DNA from 3 places in the Blautia sp. MCC283 genome. Region 2 is predicted to be linked to each of the others. Evidence: predicted binding sites of a transcription regulator. Region 2 holds the regulator's gene; each other region holds the start of a gene.
What was found. The regulator Rex, encoded in region 2, represses fermentation and respiration genes when NADH is low (regulators of the CRP and FNR family bind a similar motif). The targets are predictions, from matches to a motif close to ATTGTTAANTANTTAACAAT.
Positions count from the first base shown of each region.

Region 1: a site for Rex is predicted at 3,589-3,608, ahead of GPK81_RS08475 (CoB--CoM heterodisulfide reductase iron-sulfur subunit B family protein). Genes of this name have one in related genera too.
Region 3: a site for Rex is predicted at 3,656-3,675, ahead of GPK81_RS10615 (4Fe-4S dicluster domain-containing protein). Genes of this name have one in related genera too.

Region 1 is NZ_WQQB01000025.1:39,857-47,752, forward strand. It holds gene GPK81_RS08460 (LeuD/DmdB family oxidoreductase small subunit) at 1-388, shown strand, start outside; gene GPK81_RS08465 (3-isopropylmalate dehydratase large subunit) at 408-1,652, shown strand; gene GPK81_RS08470 (L,D-transpeptidase family protein) at 1,870-3,309, shown strand; gene GPK81_RS08475 (CoB--CoM heterodisulfide reductase iron-sulfur subunit B family protein) at 3,672-4,466, shown strand; gene GPK81_RS08480 (4Fe-4S dicluster domain-containing protein) at 4,463-4,852, shown strand; gene GPK81_RS08485 (4Fe-4S binding protein) at 4,857-6,845, shown strand; gene GPK81_RS08490 (hydrogenase iron-sulfur subunit) at 6,836-7,279, shown strand; gene GPK81_RS08495 (4Fe-4S dicluster domain-containing protein) at 7,267-7,896, shown strand, end outside.
Region 2 is NZ_WQQB01000028.1:144,732-152,627, forward strand. It holds gene alr (alanine racemase) at 1-963, opposite strand, end outside; gene GPK81_RS10120 (bifunctional ADP-dependent NAD(P)H-hydrate dehydratase/NAD(P)H-hydrate epimerase) at 960-2,477, opposite strand; gene GPK81_RS10125 (redox-sensing transcriptional repressor Rex) at 2,539-3,186, opposite strand; gene abc-f (ribosomal protection-like ABC-F family protein) at 3,401-5,317, shown strand; gene GPK81_RS10135 (inositol monophosphatase family protein) at 5,363-6,139, opposite strand; gene GPK81_RS10140 (pyridoxamine kinase) at 6,174-7,040, opposite strand; gene pdxR (MocR-like pyridoxine biosynthesis transcription factor PdxR) at 7,133-7,896, shown strand, end outside.
Region 3 is NZ_WQQB01000028.1:252,479-260,374, reverse strand. It holds gene GPK81_RS10630 (cyclodeaminase/cyclohydrolase family protein) at 1-141, shown strand, start outside; gene GPK81_RS10625 (bifunctional 5,10-methylenetetrahydrofolate dehydrogenase/5,10-methenyltetrahydrofolate cyclohydrolase) at 156-1,007, shown strand; gene GPK81_RS10620 (glucosaminidase domain-containing protein) at 1,038-1,799, shown strand; gene GPK81_RS10615 (4Fe-4S dicluster domain-containing protein) at 2,005-3,513, opposite strand; gene GPK81_RS10610 (complex I 24 kDa subunit family protein) at 3,913-4,392, shown strand; gene GPK81_RS10605 (NADH-quinone oxidoreductase subunit NuoF) at 4,389-6,260, shown strand; gene GPK81_RS10600 ([FeFe] hydrogenase, group A) at 6,276-7,896, shown strand, end outside.

The sequences.
Region 1 (7,896 bases), on a different contig from region 2:
ACAGTACGGATTCAGTCCCCTTCGCCCGGAGCTGGCAGGACAGATCCAGAAAGGTGACATTATTGTAGCAGGAAAGAACTTCGGCTGCGGTTCCTCCAGAGAGCAGGCACCGGAGATCATTAAAGCACTGGGCGTACAGTGTGTTATTGCGAAATCTTTTGCCCGGATCTTTTTCCGCAACTCCATCAACAACGGCCTTCTTCTTATCGAACAGCCGGATCTTCACGACAATGTGAAAGAGGGAGATGAAGTTACAGTTGTGATGAACGAGCATGTAGACCATAACGGAAAACAGTACCCGATTGCTTCTCTTCCGGAGAATCTGATGGATATTATTCAGGCTGGCGGACTTGTAAAAGCCATGCGCAAACTGAACGGTCTGGACTAAGACGGAAAGGAGAGAAATAATGGGTGAGACGATCATTGAGAAAATTATCAGACATAACACAGGCAAAGCAGTAAAGCCTGGCGATATCGTGACGGTCAATGTTGACAGAGTGATGATCCATGATATCTTTATTCCGTTTGTAGCGGACAAATTCGAGGAGATGGGCTTTCAGAAACTCTGGGATCCGGACAAAGTTGTTCTGATCTATGACCATCTTGTACCTGCAAGCCAGCAGGACGACACCAGACATTTCCATGTGGGAGATGCTTTTGCAGCCAAATATGGTATGAAAAACGTGCACAGAAGTGACGGTATCTGCCACCAGTTGATGACAGAGGCCGGTTACGTAAAACCTGGCAATATCGTATTTGGTACAGATAGCCACACTACCACTTACGGATGTGTCGGTGCATTTTCTTCCGGTATCGGATATACAGAGATGGCCAGCATCCTGGGAACAGGAACCATGTGGATCAAAGTTCCGGAAACCATTAAAGTTGTGATCGACGGAGAACTTCCGGAGAATGTGATGTCCAAGGATATCATCCTCCGCCTGATTGGCGACCTTCGTGCAGATGGTGCAACTTATCGTGCACTGGAATTTTCCGGAAGCACCATTGAGAACATGTCTGTGGCAAGTCGTATGACCATGGCAAACATGGCGATCGAGGCAGGTGCAAAATGTGCACTTTTCACACCGGATGAGAAGACTGCCGCTTACTGTGAGACAGAGCTTGATGAGTTCCAGAAGAGTCTTGTAGGCGATGAGGATGCCGTTTATATGAAGACCATGACTTATAAGGCAGAGGATTTTGTACCGGTTATGGCTTGTCCGTCACAGGTGGACAAGATCCGTGATGTCAGCGAGCTTCAGGGTGAGACCATCGATCAGGTATTTATCGGTTCCTGTACAAACGGACGTCTGGAAGATCTGATGGCAGCAGCAGAAGTCCTGAAGGGCAAAAAAGTTGCAGACTTTGTAAAACTGATCGTAACTCCTGCAAGCCGCAAGATCTACCGTCAGGCCATTGAACTTGGTATTCTGGATACGCTTGCTGAGGCAGGTGCCATCATCACACATCCGGGATGCGGACTTTGCTGTGGAAGAACCGGCGGAATTCTGACAGACGGGGAGAAGGTTGTGGCAACCAACAACCGTAATTTCCTGGGACGTATGGGAACTTCCAAGGTTCAGATCTATCTGGCATCTCCGAAAACTGCAGCAGCCTGTGCGATCGCAGGTAAGATCGTAATGCCGGAATAAGCAGCAGAAGATCCGTTCGGAAATACTGCTGACAGAAACATAAAAAAGAAACGTATGAAAGGACAGATTTTCGCGAGGAGTGGCAGTCTGTCTTTTTTTACCGGTTCAGGCGGATCCTGGATAAATTATTTTTACAGAAGAGGGGGATTCGTTGTATTATAATAACAGCCAATGTGACAACATAACATATAATACATAAGACTCGAGGGATAAGGGTATGGAGAAAAAATCAACCATCAGTAAAAAGACACTGAAGATCATACTTGGGATCTGTATTGCCGCAGCAATCCTGGCTGTGGCCGGGTTATTTAGCTACACATACATGGCAGATCACAACACACTGGGCCGGAAAATTTCCGTGTGGGGAGTGGAGGTTTCCAGGCTGGACGCAAAGCAGGCAGAAGAAAAAATTGCTGCGGAATTTGAAAACCGGCCGGTATCTTTTCAGGAAAATGACAAGGAGGTTTACAGCATGACGCTCAAAGATCTGGGGTACAGCCTCAATGAGGAAGATCTTCTGAATAAGCTTACAGACCTTCAGAAACAGAGAGAAGAGAACCGGAAGATTTTTCCAAAGGAAGAAAACGTAAATCTGGAATGCCAGATGGAGGAAGATGAGGAGCAGGAAAAACAGGCTCTGGATCTTTCCAATTTCGGAACGGAAGAAAGAAAATCTTCCACCGATGCATCCATTCAGTACAATGAGGAGAAAAAAGAATTCATCCTTGTGAAACAGGTACAGGGCACGGAGATTGATCCGGATAAACTGGAGACCACCGTGGACACAAATCTGAATGCGGCATTTGATACAGCTCTTCTTGGAGATACAATCACAATCCCGTTGAACAAACATGTATATATCAGCCCGGCAGTGACAGCAACAGAAGATATGGAAAATAAAGTTACAAGTCTGAACAGTCAGCTGAAAAAATACCGGAGTACTACAGTTACATACACATTTGGAAGTGAAACGGTTGTGCTGGATGCAGACACCATCAGTTCCTGGCTGAAAGCGGAAGGTGAGACCCTGACTCTGGATGAAGATGCCATCAAAACCTATATCAGCGATCTTGCCAACAAATACAATACCATTTATGTTCCCCGTACTTTCCATACCTCAACGGGAACGGACGTGACCATTGAGGGGAATGAGTATGGATACCGGATCGACCAGGACGGAGAGTACGCACAGCTTGTGGAAGATCTGAAAAGTGGTACTGCAGTTACCCGTGATCCCGTTTACAGCAAAACCGGTTATCAGAGAAACGGAACTGACGATCTTGCAGGCAGCTACATAGAAGTCAGCCTGGATGCCCAGCATCTGTGGCTTTATAAAGATGGAAACCTTGTGACAGAAACGGATATTGTCAGCGGAAAACCGGTGAAGGGCCGGGAAACATACCGTGGTGCATGGCCCATTGCCTATAAGGCAAGTCCTTTTAATCTGACCAGCGCGGAATATGGATATGATGTAAAAGTCAATTACTGGATGCCTTTTGTCTACGGACAGGGACTCCATGATGCTTCCTGGCAGTCCTCTTTTGGAGGAAACCGGTATAAGACCAACGGAAGCCACGGATGTATCAACCTGCCAAAGGATCAGGCGGCACTGATCTATGAGACGATTGATGCGGGATACCCGATCATTATTTACTGATTGAAAAAAGCTTCGGAGAGATCCGGAGCTTTTTTATGCCACAGGAAATTACAACACCGTGTCAGTAATGAGAAGAATTTTCAAAAGTGTGTTAAAAAAAACACAAGAAATTACTGGAAATGACTTGTAGAAATAAGAATATCGTGTTATGATGGTTTAAGAAATCGAGCTAATACACTTCTTAATTGCGGAGGAAGAGTGTTTTACCTCTTTTATTTGAGCACTTTTAAGAAAAATTCTCAAGTAAGTGTTAGTCAGGTTTCCTTTTTTTATGTATATATTGTTAAAAAATAAACAATATTTAGATAAAAAAGATGCATTTAAACCGTCAGATTTTAGACTAAGAAAGGATAATGAAAAGTATGAAGTACAGTTATTATCCGGGTTGCACCCTGAGAACAAAGGCCAAAGATCTGGATGAGTATGCCAGAGCCAGTGCCACAGCCCTTGGGTTTGAGCTTGAGGAGATCGAGGATTGGCAGTGCTGCGGTGGTGTTTATCCGCTTGGCACAGACGAGATCGCCACAAAGCTTTCTTCCGTCCGTGCGTTAAACCAGGCAAAAGAAAAAGGCCAGGATCTGGTGACGATCTGTTCAGCCTGTCATCATGTGATCAAGCGTGTCAATGATGATATGAAAAATGTGGAAGATATCCGGACCAGAGCCAACAATTATATGCAGTTGGAAGCTCCCTATGAAGGAGAGACAACCGTTCTCCATTATCTGGAGGTTCTCCGGGACAGAGTCGGTTTTGATAAACTGAAAGAAAAAGTAGTAAATCCTCTTACCGGAAAGAAGATCGGAGCCTATTACGGCTGTCTGCTTCTGAGACCTGGAAAGATCATGGCATTTGATGATCCGGAAAATCCAAGGATCATGGAGGATTTTATCCGTGCCCTTGGCGCTGAGCCTGTGATCTATCCTTACAGAAATGAATGCTGTGGAGGATATATATCCCTGAAAGAAAAAGAAATGTCACAGAATATGTGTGAAAAGATTGAAGAAAGCGCAGCAGGCTTTGGCGCAGATATGCTGATCACTGCCTGTCCGCTCTGCAAATACAATCTGAATAAAAATTCCGGAAATAAAATGCCGGTTTACTATTTTACAGAGCTTCTGGCAGAAGCCCTTGGCGTCAAAGAGGAGGTGGCAAAATGAGAGATAACCATTCTGCTGCGGAAAAAATAAAGGAGATCAGCGGGACCAATCCTCTGAAATGTATGAAGTGTGGCAAATGCTCTGCTACCTGCCCATCCTTTGACGAGATGGATATCAAGCCTCATCAGTTTGTGTCCTACGTGATCAATGAAAATATCGAAGCACTTGTAAATTCAGCATCCCTGTGGAAATGTCTTTCCTGTTTTGCCTGTGTGGAGCGCTGTCCGCGAGACGTAAAACCCGGAAAGATCATTGACGGGGCAAGACAGTTGGTTGTTCGGGAAAAAGGCGGAGACTATCTTTCACCAAATGAAATTCCGGAGCTTCTTGATCCGGATCTTCCTCAGCAGCTGCTGGTAAGTGCATTCAGAAGATACAGGAGGTGAGAACGTGCAGAGAATCGGTGTATTTGTCTGTCACTGCGGAAGTAATATTGCCGCTACGGTAGACGTAAAAAAAGTTGTGGAAGTCATAGCGAAAGAGCCGGGTGTTGTACACGCCGAGGATTACCAGTATATGTGTTCCGAGGCAGGTCAGTCCAGAATTCAGGAAGCCATCCGTGAAAAAAATCTCACAGGTGTGGTTGTCTGTTCCTGCTCCCCGCGTATGCATGAGGCAACTTTCCGCAAAGCAGCGGAAAAAGCAGGCCTGAATCCATACATGGTGGAGATCGCAAACATCCGTGAGCACTGTTCCTGGATCCACAAGGATATGCAGGAGGCTACGGAGAAGGCCGTGATCCTTGCAAGAGCAGCAGTAGCAAAAGTCAATTTAAATGCTCCTCTTCAGCCGGGAGAAAGCCGCGTTACAAAGAGAGCACTGATCATCGGAGGCGGTATCGCCGGAATCCAGACAGCTCTTGATATTGCTGACGCAGGCTATGAAGTTGATATTGTGGAAAAAACACCAAGTATCGGCGGAAGAATGTCACAGCTTGACAAAACCTTCCCTACTCTGGACTGTTCCGCATGTATCCTTACCCCGAAAATGGTGGAGGCTGCAGCTCACGAAAAGATCAATATCTATACATACAGTGAAGTGGAAAAGGTTTCTGGTTTCGTAGGAGATTTCACTGTTGATATCCGCAAAAAAGCACGTAGTGTCAACATGGACAAATGTACAGGCTGCGGTGTCTGCCAGGAGAAATGTCCGTCCAAAAAGATCCCTAACGAATTCAACAGAGGACTGAACAACCGGACAGCTATTTATACTCCGTTTGCCCAGGCCATCCCAAATGTTCCGGTGATCGACCGGGAGAATTGCCTGAAATTCAAGACAGGTAAATGTGGTGTCTGCTCCAAAGTATGTCAGGCAGGAGCCATTGATTACGATCAGCAGGATGAGATCGTAACACAGAAATACGGAGCAATCGTGGTGGCAACCGGATTTGATACCATCAAGCTTGACAAATATGATGAATACGCATACAGCCAGAGCAAGGATGTGATCACATCTCTGGAGCTGGAGCGTATCATGAATGCTGCAGGACCTACAAAAGGACATCTTGAGCGCCTTTCCGATGGAAAAGCACCGAAGGAGATCGTATTTATCCAGTGTGTTGGAAGCCGTTGCTCCGATGACCGTGGAAAGCCATACTGTTCCAAGATCTGCTGTATGTACACAGCTAAGCATGCCATGCTGATCCGTGATAAATATCCGGATACCAATGTGACGGTATTTTATATTGATGTCCGTACACCTGGTAAAAACTTCGATGAGTTTTACAGAAGAGCAGTTGAGCAGTATAACGTAAACTACATCAAAGGTCAGGTAGGAAAAGTGATCCCGCAGCCGGATGGAACACTTCTTGTTCAGGGCTCGGATCTTCTTGACAATAAGCAGATTTTCAAGAAAGCAGATATGGTAGTTCTTGCAACAGCCATTGAGCCGAATCCGGATGTACGTAAGATCGCTACCATGCTTACTGCAAGTATTGACACCAACAATTTCCTTACAGAAGCCCATGCAAAGCTTCGTCCTGTAGAATCACCGACAGCAGGAATTTTCCTTTCCGGTGTATGCCAGGGACCAAAGGATATCCCGGAGACAGTTGCCCAGGCAGGAGCTGCGGCTGTAAAGGCTATAGGACTTCTTGCAAAGGACAAGCTGACAACCAATCCATGTACGGCAAAATCCGACGAGCTTCTCTGTAACGGATGCTCTACCTGTGCAAATGTATGTCCTTACGGAGCGATTTCCTATGAGGAGAAACAGGTCAACGATCACGGTATCCGTGAGACAAGAAGAGTTGCGGTTGTCAATACAGCACTTTGCCAGGGCTGCGGTGCCTGCACAGTAGCCTGCCCGTCAGGAGCCATGGACCTTCAGGGCTTCTCCAACAGACAGATTATCGCGGAGGTGGATGCAATATGTCGATAGAAACAAAGGAAGAATTCAGACCAAAGATCGTGGCATTCTGCTGTAACTGGTGCAGCTACGCCGGAGCAGACCTTGCAGGAAGCAGCCGTTTGAGCTATCCGGCGGATGTAAAGATCATCCGTGTTCCATGTTCCTGCCGTGTCAATCCCATGTTCATCCTCCGTGCCTTTGAAAAAGGAGCCGATGGTGTGATCATGTGCGGATGCCATCCGGGAGACTGTCATTACAGTACCGGAAACTATTATGCAAGAAGACGTATGACACTTCTGTTTTCAATGCTGGATTATATTGGTGTGGAAAACGGAAGAACACGTGTGGAATGGGTATCTGCCGCAGAGGGCGTGAAATTTTCACAGACTATGAATGAGTTTGTTGAAAAGATCCATTCACTTGGTAAAAACGTGAGATTGGAGGATATAAGATGCAGGAGCTGATAAAACGTGCAAAAGAACTGCTTGCAGATGGCACGGTAGCCCGGGTTCTTGGGTGGAAAGCCGGAGATCTTGCCTTTAATCCGGAACCGGCCTATTTTGAGACACCGGAATCTCTGAAGGATTTTGTCTATGATGGATTCTGCGGTGCCAATTTAAGCAAATATATGATCGAAGCTTCCAAGCTGGAAGGAAAAACCATGGTCTGTCTGAAGCCCTGCGATACATATAGCTTTAACCAGCTTTTGAAAGAGCATCGTGTAGATAGAGAAAAAGCCTATATCGTAGGTGTTGGCTGTAAAGGAAAGCTGGATATTGAAAAGATCCGAAAAATGGGGATCAAGGGTATCCGGGGAATTTCCGGAGCAGAGATTACCGGAGATGCTGAGACATTGACTGTGGATACTGTTTACGGAGAAAAAACCTGTGCATACAAAGATGCCATGCTGGAACGCTGCCATGTATGTAAAGGAAAAGAGCATAAAATTTACGATGAACTGATCGGTGAGTCAAAGGAGACAAAGGACGCTGACCGTTTCGCAGAAGTTGAGCGGATCGAGGCAATGAGTCCGGAAGAAAAATTTGCATTCTGGCAGAGCGAGCTGAGTAAATGTATCCGC
Region 2 (7,896 bases):
CACCATAAACTGGTCCATACAGACACGACCAAGGATCGGAGCTTTTTTGCCATGGATCAGGACCCAGCCTTTATTGGAAAGCTGTCTGGGATATCCGTCCGCATAACCTACCGGAATCGTTGCCATTCTGGTAAAACGCTCCGTAACAAAAGTTCCGCCATAACTTACCGCAGTCCCACGCTCCACATTTTTTACATAGGATACATGGCTTTTTAATTCCATGGCAGGAGTCAGCTTCACAATATCCCGCTCCACTTCTTCGGATGGATAGATACCGTAGATCGTGATACCGGCGCGGACTACATTAAGATTTGCCTCCGGCACACGGATGATACCCGCACTGTTGGAACAATGGCGTACCGGAATATGAACGCCTCTCTTCTCCAGAAGATCCGCAAAACGGAGATAACGGTCAAGCTGCACCAGTGCCGGAGACCGGTCAAACTCATCCGCTCTGGCAAAATGGGTAAACATTCCCTCGATCACCAGATTCGGGATTTTTGAGATTTCTTCGATCTTTACTGCGTTTTCCGGAATATCCGCATATCCGATCCTTGTCATTCCCGTATCCAGAGCCAGATGAATATGTACATTTTTTCCAATGCGTGCACCAGCTTTTGCATATTCTACTGCTGTGTTAAGATCCGATATTGTGATCCGGACATCATTCGCAGCAAGTTCCTCATAGTATTCCTCAAACACAAGGCCAAGGATCAGGACAGGCTTGGTGATTCCTGCATGTCGAAGTTCCAGCGCTTCTTCTGCGGTAGCCGTGGCAAATCCCCAGATATAGTCATAATCCTGGATCAGACGTGCAATAGCTCTGGCACCATGGCCATAACCGTCCGCTTTGATCACAGCAATGATCTTTGTCCCTTCTTTGACATTTTTATGCATTTCCTCAAAATTGTGAGCAATGGCATCCAGTGATACCAGCGCCTTGACTCTCTCGTATTTTTTCATGATTTTGACTCCTCTTCACATATCGCTAAAGCCCGGGGCAGATATGCGATGATATCTCCCGCCAGCATACTGCGTTTTCCTTTTTCTGCAGCTGCAAGATCACCGCAAAGTCCGTGAAGATAAACACCTAACGCGGCCTTTAAAACCATGGAGGGTTGTTCCTCCGTTTTCAGATACATACATAAGATCCCGGCAAGAAGTCCGGCAAGTACATCCCCGCTTCCTGCAGTTGCCATTCCGGAATTACCGGAAAGATTCAGATAAATATCATCTTTGCCGTCTGTAACAACCGTACATGCATCTTTCTGAACACATACCGTTCCTGTTTCCTTTGCATAATCCACAGCTGTCTGTGCGATTGTTTCCTGAATTTCTCCAATGGATCTGCCGCAGAGCCGGCTCATCTCTCCAATATGAGGAGTCAGGACTACATTCCCGCCCAAAAATTCCTTCCACTGCGGATGCATAGCCAGAAGATTCAGTCCATCCGCATCCAGGATCAGCGGTTTCTTCTCTCTGGCAGCTGCCGTAAGAAACCACTGTGCTCTCTCACGGCTTGCCACCGATGTTCCAAGCCCTGGACCGATGACGATCACGTCACACCAGGAAAGAAGCTGTTCGTTGGATTCTTCGTCAAACCTGCTGCATACCATTGCTTCCGGAAGAAGGATCTGCAAAGGAATCCTGTTCTCTTCCACAGTCTGGATCTTTACCATTCCCGCTCCGGTCCGAAGTGCCGCGCTGGCACTCAAATAAGCAGCACCACACATTCCTGCACTTCCGGTAACAAAAAGTATCTTTCCAAAAGTCCCCTTGTTCCCACCGGGATCACGTTCCGGAAACAGTTTCAGATCTTCTTTCTCCAGACATCTCGCCGATGCTTTTACAGCTTCCTGCTCATAGATCCCAATGTCAGCTATAACGATCTTTCCCGCATACAGCCTTCCCGGATAAAAACAAAGACCTCTTTTCCGGTAACCAAAAGTAACGGTAAGATCGGCACTGAAGGCAATTCCCATTTCCAGGCCAGTATCTCCGTTCACTCCTGATGGGATGTCAACAGCAATTTTTTTCGCCCGGGCACTGTTCATCTCGTGGATGATCTCAGCATAATGTCCCTCGATCGGACGCGCCAGGCCTACGCCAAACACGGCATCTACTATAGTAGTATATTCATCCCAGGCCGGGTTATTCACTTCCGGGACCTGATAACCTGTAGCGATCTTATACTGAAGCAACGTTTCCCTGGTCATTTTTTCTTTGTTTCCGGCCATATAAAATTCAGCCCGAACACCTTTCAGATGAAATAATCTGGCAATGGCAATACCATCTCCTCCGTTATTTCCACTCCCGCATACCACCAGGATCTTCTCGCTCTTCCCAAGATATTTCTCTGTTTCCTCAACTACTTTCAACGCTGCCCGCTCCATCAGAACTTCAGAAGCAACCCCGATCTTGTGGATCGTAGCATTATCCAGCTTCTTCATTTCTTCGCAGGTAACAATTTTTTTCATGCTGCACTTTGCCTCCCCTCTTTAACAGAGAAAGCTGCCGTTTCCGGCAGCCCGCTAAAATTTATTTCTCTACATGTTCCTGCCTGTATTTGCTCAGATTATAAGACAGTGTCATCAGGCTCTCAGAAAGATGCACGTTCTCTACGATCACATCATCCGGTGTCTCAAGATCAAGATGTGCAAAATTCCAGATTGCCTTGATCCCGTTCTCCACCAGAATATCTGCCATTTCCTTGGCCTTATTCTTCGGAAGAGTGAGAATTGCGATCTCTACGTTATTTTCTCTCAGGAAGAATGGAAGTTCGCTGAGCATCTGGATCTCAAGTCCGCGAACCGCAATGCCTTCCAGCACAGGATTTACGTCAAAGATTCCTACCAGCTTAAATCCCCTTTTCTCAAAATCCACATAATTGGCAAGTGCCTGTCCAAGATTACCGGCACCCAGGATGATCATCGGGTGGGCGATATCCAGTCCCAGGATCTTACCGATCTCTGTATAAAGATAATGTACATTATAGCCATACCCCTGCTGCCCGAAACCGCCGAAATTATTAAGATCCTGACGGATCTGAGAAGCTGTGGTATGCATCTTCTTACTTAATTCATTGGAAGAAATACGCTCTACATTGTCTTCCATCAGCTCTCCTAAGTAGCGGTAATAGCGTGGCAGACGCTTAATCACCGCTTTCGAGATTTGTTTTGTCTCCACGATAGTTTCCCTCCTTACTTTACACTAGGTTAATTATACCGAATTGACATTTTCCTGTCAATCAAACTTGTAAGTTATGTACAAATTTCTTCATATTTTTTTAAAAAATTGATTTTTTCTTTGAATTCCTGGCGGTTTCCGTTATAATAAGTGGAGGATTTTCCCTGTTTATTTACTATTCAGGGATAATTCTTTATACAGGAGGACAGTTTTTATGATTTTATCATGTCAGAATATATGCAAAGCTTTTGGCGAAAAAGTAATTTTAAATGATGCATCTTTTCATATTGAAGACCGGGAAAAGGCAGCTCTTATCGGATGTAACGGTGCTGGAAAGACTACTCTTCTTCGTATCATCATGCAGGAGATTTCCGCGGATTCCGGCACGGTAGTACTTGCCCGGGACAAAAATATCGGCTATCTTGCCCAGTACCAGGATATCCACGGACACCATACCATCTACGAAGAGCTTCTTACCACCAAACAGCATATTATCGATATGGAACGCCGTATCCGTAATATGGAGCAGGAAATGAATACCGTAAAAGGCGATGACCTGAACCGCCTGATGGAGACATATACCCGTCTCACCCATCAGTTTGAACTGGAAAACGGCTATGCTTACAAAAGTGAGCTCACCGGTGTCCTGAAGGGTCTTGGTTTCACGGAAGAAGATTACGACAAACAAATCGAGAAACTTTCCGGAGGCCAGAAAACCCGTGTGGCACTTGGAAAGATGCTTCTCTCCAAGCCGGATATCCTTCTTCTGGATGAGCCTACCAACCACCTGGATATGGAAAGCATCTCCTGGCTGGAAACTTATCTTCTGAATTATCCGGGAGCTGTTTTCATCGTTTCCCATGACCGTTATTTTCTGGATAAAGTCGTCACCAAAGTTGTGGAGATCGAAGCCGGACAGACACGTGTCTACAGCGGCAACTACTCCGCCTATGCCCTTAAGAAGGCGCAGCTGCGCGATGCCCAGTACAAGGCGTACTTAAACCAGCAGAGAGATATCAAACATCAGGAAGCAGTCATTGCCAAACTGAAATCTTTTAACCGCGAAAAATCCATCAAGCGTGCAGAAAGCCGCGAGAAGATGCTGGACCGTGTACAGCGTATCGAAAAACCTCTGGAAATCCAGGACCGTATGCGTATTTCCCTGGAACCGCGTGTATTAAGCGGAAATGATGTACTCCATGTGGAGGAACTTTCCAAATCCTTCCCGGGGCAGACCCTGTTTTCTGATATTTCTTTTGATATCAAGAGAGGGGAACGTGTAGCTCTTATCGGCAATAACGGAACCGGAAAAACAACGATGCTGAAGATCATCAACGGACTTATCGAGGCAGATGCCGGCAAGTTTTCCCTGGGTTCCAAAGTTCAGATCGGATATTATGACCAGGAACATCATGTTCTTCATATGGATAAAACTATTTTTCAGGAAATTTCCGACACGTATCCGACTCTTACCGAAACGGAGATCCGAAATATGCTTGCAGCATTCCTCTTTACCGGGGATGATGTATTTAAAGAAATCTCCGCACTTTCCGGTGGAGAAAGAGGTCGTGTTTCTCTTGCCAAGCTGATGCTTTCCGAAGCCAATTTCCTGATCCTGGATGAGCCTACCAACCATCTGGACATTGCTTCCAAGGAAATCCTCGAGGAAGCGCTGGTAAGCTACACCGGTACCGTCCTTTATGTCTCTCACGACCGTTACTTTATCAACCAGACCGCAACCCGGATCATGGAGCTTACCAACCAGGCCGTAGTAAATTACATCGGTGATTATGACTATTATCTGGAGAAAAAAGAAGAGCTGACCAGTGCTTACGCTCCGGGAAGTGACTCTTTGGAAGCGTCATCAGAAGAAAAGGCCGTTTCCGAAAACAAGCTTTCCTGGCAGCAGATGAAAGAAGAACAGGCCAAAAAAAGAAAGCGGGAAGCCGAACTGAAAAAAGTAGAAGCCCGCATTGAAGAACTGGAAACAAGAGACGGCGAAATTGATGAAACCATGGTTCTCCCGGATGTCTGTACTAACGTTGCGGAATGTACCAAACTGAGCCGTGAAAAAGCAGCTATCGCCGAAGAACTGGAAGAACTTTATGAAAAATGGGAAGAGCTGGCCTGATGGTCAGCTCTTTTTACCGGTTGATCCGGCGCTACATCTGTCCGTTTATAACAGTTCCTTCAGAAGATTCTCTTCAAACTGAGGCACACAGGCAAGAATGTCTTCATTTTTAAGATAAGATGGTTCTTCACCTTTCCAATTCTTTACTACACCGCCGGCTTCACGGAGGATAACCGTTCCCGCGGAATAATCCCAGGGTTTCAGGTCACGTTCAATATATCCATGCTCTCTTCCGCAGGCAACATAACACATGTCAAGTTCTGCAGAACCGGTACGTCGGAAATCCCCGCATTTCATAAAAATGCTGTAAAAAATGGGAAACAGATTTCTGGCTTCCTCTTTTTTATAAGGAGTGGAACCATAGGAAATAACCGCATCACCAAAATCCGGAGTATCCGATACCTGGATCTTTCTGCCATTAAGATAAGCACCTTCCCCTTTTGCCGCCTGGAACATTTCATCAGTAAAAGGATTGTAAACAATTCCAAAAACGATCTCGCCTTTTTCATAAAGTCCCAGTGCCACAGCACTCATATGAAAATCACGGATCAGATTGGTGGTTCCGTCAATAGGATCAAGGATCCAGTAGGTTTCCTCCTTTGAAAGCCCCAGATTTTCTTTCTCTTCCGCGATCAGGGAAATTTCCGGAAAAACCTTTCCAAGTTCTTCTTTCAGAAAGTTCTGTACAGCCAGATCTACATTTGTCACATAATTGGCAGCACCTTTTATCATCACTTCTTCCTCATCCATCTCTTTCAGGATAAGATCTTTTGTCTGTTTTACAAGATCTGCCACTTTTTTCTGTTCTTCTGCAGAAATCATTCTATTTCCTCCTTCACCATAAGCCATTTCTGATCTAACGGATCAGTCTGCCAAGCTGCTGTTCGAAACATACACCATCATTACGGTCTGTTCCCTCTTCCACTGCGTCCCGGATAGAAGCAGAGATAAAATCCACTGCCATGTTTACACAGTTTTCCATAGGATATCCCTTCACCAGCCCCGCACTGAGTACAGAGGCAAAAAGATCTCCGGTACCGGAATAACTGCCACCTGTTTTCCCGGCGAATACCCAGGAGCACTTTTCTTTTTCCAGAACAAGATTTCCCATTTTCAGTGGCTCGTCCTCTTCCCGGTGATCCACTCCGGTGATCACGACCGCAGGAAGAGAAAATCTCTTTACAAGTCTGTATCCGGTTTCCCTGATCTGTGCCAGCCGTTCCTCACCGGAAAAACTCTGAAATTCCTTCCAGATTTCTTCCATTTTATTTTTCCCATAAAGAAGGAGCAATGCTTCTGTCAGATTTGGGGTGATCACATAGGAACGTCTGGCCAGTTCCCGAAATCTGCTGCAAAGTTCTTCTGTATAGATGGGATAAACTGCTCCGTCATCTCCCATTACCGGATCTGTCAGGATCAGCGTATCCTCTCCTGCAAATGTATCAATAAATTTCAGGATCTTATCGGCCTGTTTCTCATCCGAGAGAAATCCCGTGTAAATTCCGTCCGGAACAAATCCTCGTTTTTTCCATTCTTCCATATATGGAGCCATATGTTCTGTAAAATCTTCACAGAAATAGGTTTCATAGCCTGTCTGATTACTTAAAACAGCGGTGGGAAACGGACATGCCTGCACTCCCATCACCGAGATCACGGGAATTGCCGCTGTCAGCGAGCACTTTCCCAGCCCGGAAAGATCATTGATCACTGCTATTTTCTTCATCTCACTTCTCCAGTCTTGAGTTTTTTTCTGTATTATTATAGAATGAATTGTCAGGTTTACGCAATCATTTTTGGAAGGAAATTATCATACCTATGTTAAATATATCCACAGAACACAAAAAAGAACATCTCTACCTGGAGGTTTATCATTATTACCGGAAACTGATCATGGAAGAACGTCTTCTTCCGGGCAGCAAAATGCCATCACTCCGTAAATGCGCCCAGGAACTGAAATTAAGCCGTACCACTATAGAAAATGCATATCTTCAGCTTGCGGCAGACGGTTATATCATTGCCAGGGCACAGAGTGGTTATTACGTCACAGACATTGCCACCAAACAGCATCCTGTCATCCTGGAAAAGCATTCCGAAAACATGGTTCCCTGCCTTTATGATTTTGCTTCTTCCGGTGTTGACCGGGAGAGTTTCCGTTTTGATCTGTGGCAGCGCTATATCAAAAGTGCTCTCCGTCAGGATAACCGTATGCTTTCCTACGGAGAACCCCAGGGGGAAAAAGATCTCCGGGAGGTTCTTTCAGATTATATCCGGGAACGGCGAAATGTGATCTGTTCCCCTGACGATATCGTGGTAGGTGCCGGACTTCAGAGCCTTCTCCAGATCCTCTGCCCTCTGATCCGGGAGAGAAAAACCGTTTCATTCCCTACCCCGTCATTTATCCAGGGCAGTACGATTTTTGAAGATTACGGATTTGATGTCCATTACCGGGACAAAAACTGCGATGTGATCTATGTTTCCCCTGCCCACATGACCAAGTGGGGAGAGATCATGCCGGTGAAACGGCGTCTGGAACTGATCCATCATGCGGAAGCAAACAACCACCTTATCATTGAAGATGA
Region 3 (7,896 bases), 110 kb from region 2:
CTGAATGTATACATCAATACAAAGTCTATGGCAGATCGTGCGTATGCAGAGGAATTAAACAAAAAAGCAGACGCTATGCTTGAGAAATATACAAAGATCGCAGACGAGACATTTGACAGTGTTCTCGGAAGACTGAAATAGGAGGAACCAGACAAATGGCAAAGCAGTTATTAGGTAAAGAAGTAACAGCAGCTCTTAACGAGAAGATCAAAGCTAACGTTGCAGAGCTTCAGGCAAAAGGTGTAAATCCTACACTTTGCATTATCCGTGTTGGTGAGAATCCAAGCGATATTTCCTATGAGAGAGGAGCAACCAAACGTTGCGAGACTCTTGGGGTTGCATGTGAGAAGATTCTTCTTCCGGAGGACGTTTCCCAGGATGAGCTTCTTGCAACTATCGATAAAGTAAACAAAGATGACAAGATCCACGGCGTTCTTCTGTTCCGTCCGCTTCCGAAACATCTGGATCAGGCAGTGATCGAGAATGCTCTTGCAGCAGAAAAAGACGTTGACTGTATGACAGATCTTTCCATGTCCGGTGTATTCACAGGCAAAAAGATCGGATTCCCGCCATGTACACCACAGGCATGCATGGAGATCCTGGATCATTACGGAATCGACTGCACAGGCAAAAAAGCTGTTGTGATCGGAAGAAGCCTTGTAGTTGGTAAACCAGCTGCAATGATGCTTGTTAAGAAAAATGCGACAGTTACCATCTGCCACACAAGAACCGTTGATATGCCATCCGTTGCAAAAGAGGCTGATATTGTTATCGTTGCAGCTGGCCGTGCTGGTGTTGTTGGGGCTGACTATGTCAGAGAGGGACAGACAATCATCGATGTTGGTATCAATGTAAACGCTGAGGGTAAACTTTGCGGTGATGTTGATTATGCGGCAGTTGAGCCGATCGTTGATGCGATTACACCGGTTCCTGGCGGAGTTGGAAGTGTTACAACTTCTGTTCTTGTAGGTCATGTAGTTGAAGCTGCAATGAGAAAAGCGCAGTAATAGCAGTAATAAAGGATTGATTATTTATATATGTACAGATTCCGAAATTGTTTTTGTTTACGGATGATGGTGCTTGCAGGCGTTCTGGTGTTCGGAACGCCTGCAGGTGTTTTGGCAGAGGATGTGGATCATTCCATGGAAGGGCAGATTTCGAAGCCGCAGTCATCCGGAGAGAGTGATACAGATAGTTTTGTGGATGATTCCACAGATAATACTTATGGATATTATACGATCATGGGGTGTACCACAGTGGATGTGGAGGATATGGTGGCGCAGTATGAGGCGCAGAATGTGGAGTATCCTTCGGATGTCCTGACAGAGGGTGGTGCACCGGATATTGATACGTTTTGCACGATTGTGATAGAGGAAGCGGATGCAGAGGGTGTCCGTGGGGAAGTTGTTTATGAGCAGGCCATGCTTGAGACCGGATGGCTCCAGTTTGGCGGGGATGCCAGCGCGGGGCAGTTTAATTTTTCCGGGCTTGGAACTACAGGTGGAGGCGTTGCCGGAAATTCTTTTCCGGATGTAAGGACCGGGATCCGGGCGCAGGTGCAGCATCTGAAGGCTTATGCCTCATCAGAGGATCTGAACCAGGCCTGTGTGGATAACCGCTTTCAATATGTTGCCCGGGAGAGTGCTCCTTATGTGGAATGGCTGGGGATTCAGGAGAATCCTTATGGAGGTGGCTGGGCTGCCGGGAGGAGTTATGGATATAAGCTTCGGAGCCTTCTGGCGGGTCTGAAAGGTGAGGAGTATGCCTGGCCGGAGAGCACGGAGACGGTGGAGAGGTAGTGGCGGACAGTAGTGGCGGAGGGGTTGGCCGTGGTAGGCTGTCTGGCTATACGGTAGGATGTGGATGAGGGACGGAGGCGGGCTTTGCCCTGTCCTGGTTGATAAAAATGGAGATGTAACCTTGAGGTTTAATTAAGGTTGCATCTCCGTTTTTGGTTTCGTATAAAATATTTCTGGGAATTATCTGGAAAAATATTTCGATATATTAGTTCAGTTCCAGGTTTTCAAGTTCCTGTGAGGGAAGCTTGGGTTCTGAGGTGTCTACGTATTTTTTGAGGGCTTTGGAGGTTTTGGCGAAGCCGGCGTTGGTTCCGGCGCCGCCGATGCAGCCTCCTGGGCAGGCCATGCCTTCGATCATGCAGTTTTTGATTTTGCCGGCTTTGGCGAGGGTGAGGACTTTTTTGCATTCGGCAAGGCTTTCTGCGTGTTCGATGTGTACGGGTACGTCGGGGTAGTATTCTTTCAGGCAGTTTTCGATGGCTCCGGCTACACCGCCTGCGATGGCATATCCTCTTCCTGCGGCGGTTGCGGCCTGGGTTTCTTCCGGGAGTTCTTCGCAGGTGGATGGGGTGATATTTTTGGCATCAAAGAGACCCCAGAGTTCTTCGAAGGTGATTACGAAGTCTACGTCACTTCTCACGGAATGGCGCATAGCTTCCAGTTTTTTGGAGGCGCATGGTCCGATGAAGACTACTTTGGCGTTAGGGTGTTCTTTTTTTACAATGCGGGCGGTTGCTACCATCGGGGTCAGCTCCTGGGAGATGTTGTCGATCATGGCCGGGAAGTATTTCTTTGCCATGACGGACCAGGACGGACAGCAGGAGGTGAGGAGGAACGGGAGGTTGCCGGTGGCTACTTCTTTGGCATAGTGGTGTGCTTCAGAGATGCAGCCGATGTCTGCGCCCAGTGCTACCTCATAAATGTTTGAGAAGCCCAGCTGTTTAAGGGCGGAGCGGAATTTGCCTGGGGTGACGTCTTCGCCGAACTGATTGATATAAGCAGGTGCAACTTCTGCAATGATCTCAGTTCCTTCACGGAGGGCGTGGGAGAGCTGGAAGATCTGGGATTTATCGGAGATGGCTCCGAATGGGCAGCTGACCATACACATACCACAGGATACGCATTTGTCCTGGTTGATGGAAGCTCTTCCCTGTTCATCACTTTCGATGGCTTTTACACCGCAGGCGCGTTCACATGGACGTTCTTTATGGGCGATGGCATCGTAAGGACAGACTGCTTTGCATCTTCCGCAGTGGATGCATTTATCCTGGTCGATAAAGGATTTGCCGTCTACCATGGAGATGGCGCCTTTGGGGCAGGTGAGCATACAGGGATGGGCAACACAGCCACGGCACATGTTGCTGACTTCATATTTGTTGGATTCGCATGCGGAACATGCGGATGGGATCACCTGCATAAGAGGTGGCTCGTAATATTTCTCATCAATGTTGCTGGCTTTTACGCCGTCAGTCAGATGGACAGAGCGGTTCTCCGGACGGAGAGAAAGGCCCATGGCCAGGCGGACACGTTCGCTTGCAACAGCTCTTTCACGGTAGATACTTTCACGGTATTTCGCACGTTCTTCTACGATGTTGTAGGGAATGGATTCAATATCGTGGATCAGGGATTCGTCCGTGGATTCAAATCCGATCTTCGCAATTTCTGTAAAAATCTTTCTTCGGATCTGTTTAACTGGTGTGTCGAGATTTCGCATAGAGTTTCTCCTTTTCAAAATAAGATTAATAAAATGTTTTCCACGCACTTTTCTTTCATATTAAAGTAAATGAGAAATAAAATCAATAACAGGAATGTTTTTTACCGGGAACATAAAGTAAATTTGTTCCTTTATTATCATAACTGTTAAAAATTGAACATTTTTTGGAGAAAATAGACACAAAACCAGTAAGCCATTGTAAACTTTTCAATATATTCTGAAAAAACCGAAAAAAGCACTTGTGGAAAATGACGATATAAGTTATAATTAAAAGCACAAAAATAGTGCAAAATAATGGTTTGCATAAACGCGCGGCACTGACAAAGTGTTAGAGTATCAACCTGTAATGGGAGCAGGCTGATCAAGTGGAAAATCTATGAGAAACAAGGAGGGAACCGAATGTTAGACCAGACGTATTACAAGAAAACGGATGAGATCATCGAGCACTACGGTCGGAAAGCTGCATCACTGATTCCGATCATGCAGGATATCCAGGCTGAGTATCGTTATCTCCCGGGAGAGCTTCTTACTTATGTTGCGGAACAGATTGGTGTAAAAGAAGCGAAGGCGTACAGCGTAGCCACTTTCTATGAGAATTTTTCCTTTGAACCGAAAGGCAAGTACATTATTAAGGTATGTGATGGTACTGCCTGTCATGTACGTAAGTCCATGCCTGTTAAGGAAGCCATGCTGAAAGAGCTTGGACTGACCCATAAGAAACATACAACGGATGATATGCTTTTTACAGTTGAGACTGTTTCCTGTCTGGGTGCATGTGGACTGGCACCGACACTGACTGTAAATGATGAAGTTCACCCGAAAATGACTCCTGAGAAGGCTGTTGAGCTTTTAAATGAATTGAGAGGTGAGAGCGTATGAGTATAACCAGTATGGAAGATCTGAAAAACAAACAGGCTGAGGTTAAGAAGAATCTTGATGGCTATACCTGCCGTGTTCTCGTCTGTTCCGGTACCGGATGTATCGCTTCCGGTGCTCAGAAGATTTACGAAGAAATGTCAAGACTCTGTGAAGGTATCGAGGGTGTTGCGGTTGAGATGCAGAAGGATGTTCCTCATGTAGGTATCGTTAAGACCGGATGCCAGGGATTATGTGAACTTGGACCTCTTATGAGAATTGAGCCATATGATTATCAGTATGTTCATGTTCAGGTAGATGACTGCCGCGAGATCGTAGAGAAAACCGTGATCTGCGGACTGCCGGTTGACCGTCTGTTCTATCGTCATAATGATGAGGCCTGTCCACATCCAAGCGATATTCCGTTCCTGAACCAGCAGACAAGGATCGTTCTTGAGAACTGTGGTAAGATCGATGCAGAGTCTATTGATGAATATATTTCCGTAGGTGGATTTTCCGCTATGGCGAAGGCTTTCTTTGAGATGACCCCGCAGGGCGTTATTGATGAGATCACAAAATCCGGTCTCCGTGGCCGTGGTGGTGCAGGTTTCCCTGCTGGCAAGAAATGGTCACAGGTAGCACGCCAGCCGGAGAAAGTACGCTATGTAGTATGTAATGGTGATGAGGGTGACCCGGGAGCTTTCATGGATGGTTCCGTAATGGAAGGTGATCCGTATAAGATGATCGAGGGTATGGTGATCGCCGCTTATGCAGTAGGCGCAGAAGACGGTTACATTTATGTACGTGCCGAGTATCCTCTTTCTGTACAGAGACTTCGAATGGCCATTGAGCAGGCAGAGTCTTATGGCCTTCTTGGTGATAATATCCTTGGTTCCGGTATTAATTTCCACTTACATATCAACCGTGGTGCCGGAGCGTTCGTATGTGGTGAAGGTTCTGCCCTGACTGCATCCATCGAGGGTAACAGAGGTATGCCTCGAGTAAAACCTCCGAGAACTGTTGAGCAGGGTCTGTGGGGCAAACCTACGGTTCTTAATAACGTAGAGACTTATGCCAACGTACCGAAGATCATCCTTCAGGGTGCTGACTGGTTCCACACCATCGGTACAGAGGGAAGCCCTGGAACCAAGACCTTCTCACTTACCGGTTCCATTGAGAACACCGGTCTTATCGAGGTTCCAATGGGAACAAGCCTCCGTCATATCATTTATGATATCGGTGGTGGCCTTAAGAGTGGTGCTGCATTTAAGGGTGTACAGATCGGCGGTCCTTCCGGCGGATGTCTGATCGATGATCAGATCGATCATCCTCTTGATTTTGATTCTGTTAAAAAACTGGATGCCATCATGGGCTCCGGCGGACTTGTTGTTATGGATGAGAATACCTGTATGGTAGAGGTTGCACGTTTCTTCATGAGCTTTACACAGCGTGAGAGCTGCGGTAAATGTGTTCCTTGCCGTGAGGGTACCAAACGTATGCTTGAGATCCTGGAGAAGATCGTTGCAGGTAAAGGTGAGCTTTCCGATCTGGATGAGCTGGAAGAACTTGCAAACATGGTTCAGAGTATGGCTCTGTGCGGTCTTGGTAAGAGTGCGCCGCTTCCGGTCATCAGTACTCTGAAGCGTTTCCGTGACGAATATGTAGAGCATATCGTAGATAAGAAATGCCGCGCGAAGGTCTGCACGGCGCTCCGTCAATTCCATATCAATCCTGAGTTCTGTATCGGCTGTGGCAAGTGTGCGAAGAACTGTCCGGCAGGTGCGATTTCAGGAAAGATCAAGCATCCACATGTAATCAACAACGACGTATGTATCAAATGCGGTTCCTGTAAGGATAACTGTAACTTTGATGCGGTTTATGTGGAAGCATAGAAGGGAGGATATCTTATGGGTACAATGACAATTGACGGAAGAAAAGTAGAATTTACCGACGAAAAAAATGTCCTGACAGTCATCAGGAATGCCGGTATCAATATCCCCACACTGTGCTACCATTCAGAGCTTTCCACATTTGGAGCCTGTCGTCTCTGCACAGTTGAGGATGACAGAGGCAGGACTTTTGCATCCTGTTCCGAGCAGCCGAGAGATGGAATGGTGATCTATACCAACTCCGGCCGTATCAAGAAATATCGTAAACTGATCGTAGAGCTTCTGCTTGCAGCACATTGCCGTGACTGTACAACCTGTGTAAAGAGCGGTGAATGTATTCTTCAGGAGCTGGCACACCGCCTTGGTGTACGTAACATCCGTTTTGAAAATACGAGAGAGCAGCATGAGATCGATGAAAGCTCACCGTCCATTATCCGTGATCCGAATAAATGTATCCTCTGCGGTAACTGTGTACGTGCCTGTGAGGAACTTCAGGGAATCGGAGCTCTTGGTTTTGCGTTCCGTGGAACTGAGGCTATGGTTATGCCTGCATTTAACAAGAAGATCACAGAAACACAGTGTGTAAACTGTGGACAGTGTCGTGTTTACTGCCCGACAGGAGCTATTTCCATCCGTACACATATGGACGAGGTATGGGATGCTCTGGCTGATAAGGATACCCGTGTGGTTGCACAGATTGCGCCGGCAGTCCGTGTTGCAGTTGGTGATCATTATGGCCTTGCCAAAGGCAGAAGTGTAATGGGCAAGATCGTAAATGCTCTTCATAAGATGGGCTTTGATGAAGTCTATGATACAACCTTCAGTGCTGACCTTACTATTATGGAAGAGACCAAGGAGTTCTTAAACAGAGTGGAAAAAGGCGAGAACCTTCCACTCCTGACTTCCTGCTGTCCGGCATGGGTGAAATTTATCACCGATCAGTATAAGGAATACGTTCCAAATATCTCCACCTGCCGTTCCCCACAGGGAATGATGTCTGCAGTTATCAAGGAATACTTCCGTGATCCGGAGCATGCAGCAGGCAAGAAAACAGTTATGGTTTCCATTATGCCATGTACAGCCAAGAAGGCAGAGGCGATCCGGCCAAATAGCTTTACAGAAGGCGAGCAGGATACCGATATCGTTATCACAACCACAGAGCTTCTCCGCATGATCGACAACTTTGGTCTTGATTTTGCAACACTGGATCCGGAAGCATGTGATATGCCATTTGGATTTGGTTCCGGCGGTGGTGTTATCTTTGGTGTTACCGGTGGTGTTACCGAGGCCGTTCTTCGAAGACTGAGTCCGGATCACAGCAAGGAAGCCATGCATGAGATCGCAGAGTGCGGTGTTCGTGGTGAAGAGGGAATCAAGGAATTTACCGTTCCGTATAAAGGCATGGATATCAATGTATGCGTAGCCAGCGGCCTTGCAAATGCAAGAACCGTTATGGAACGTGTAAAGAACGGCGAAGCAAACTATCACCTGATCGAGGTTATGGCATGCCGCCGTGGATGTATTATGGGTGGCGGTCAGCCGACCAGATCCGGTGACAGGACCAAGGCAGCAAGAGCAAGAGGCCTTTACAATGCGGACAACACCATGATCATCAAGAAATCTGATGAGAACCCGCTGG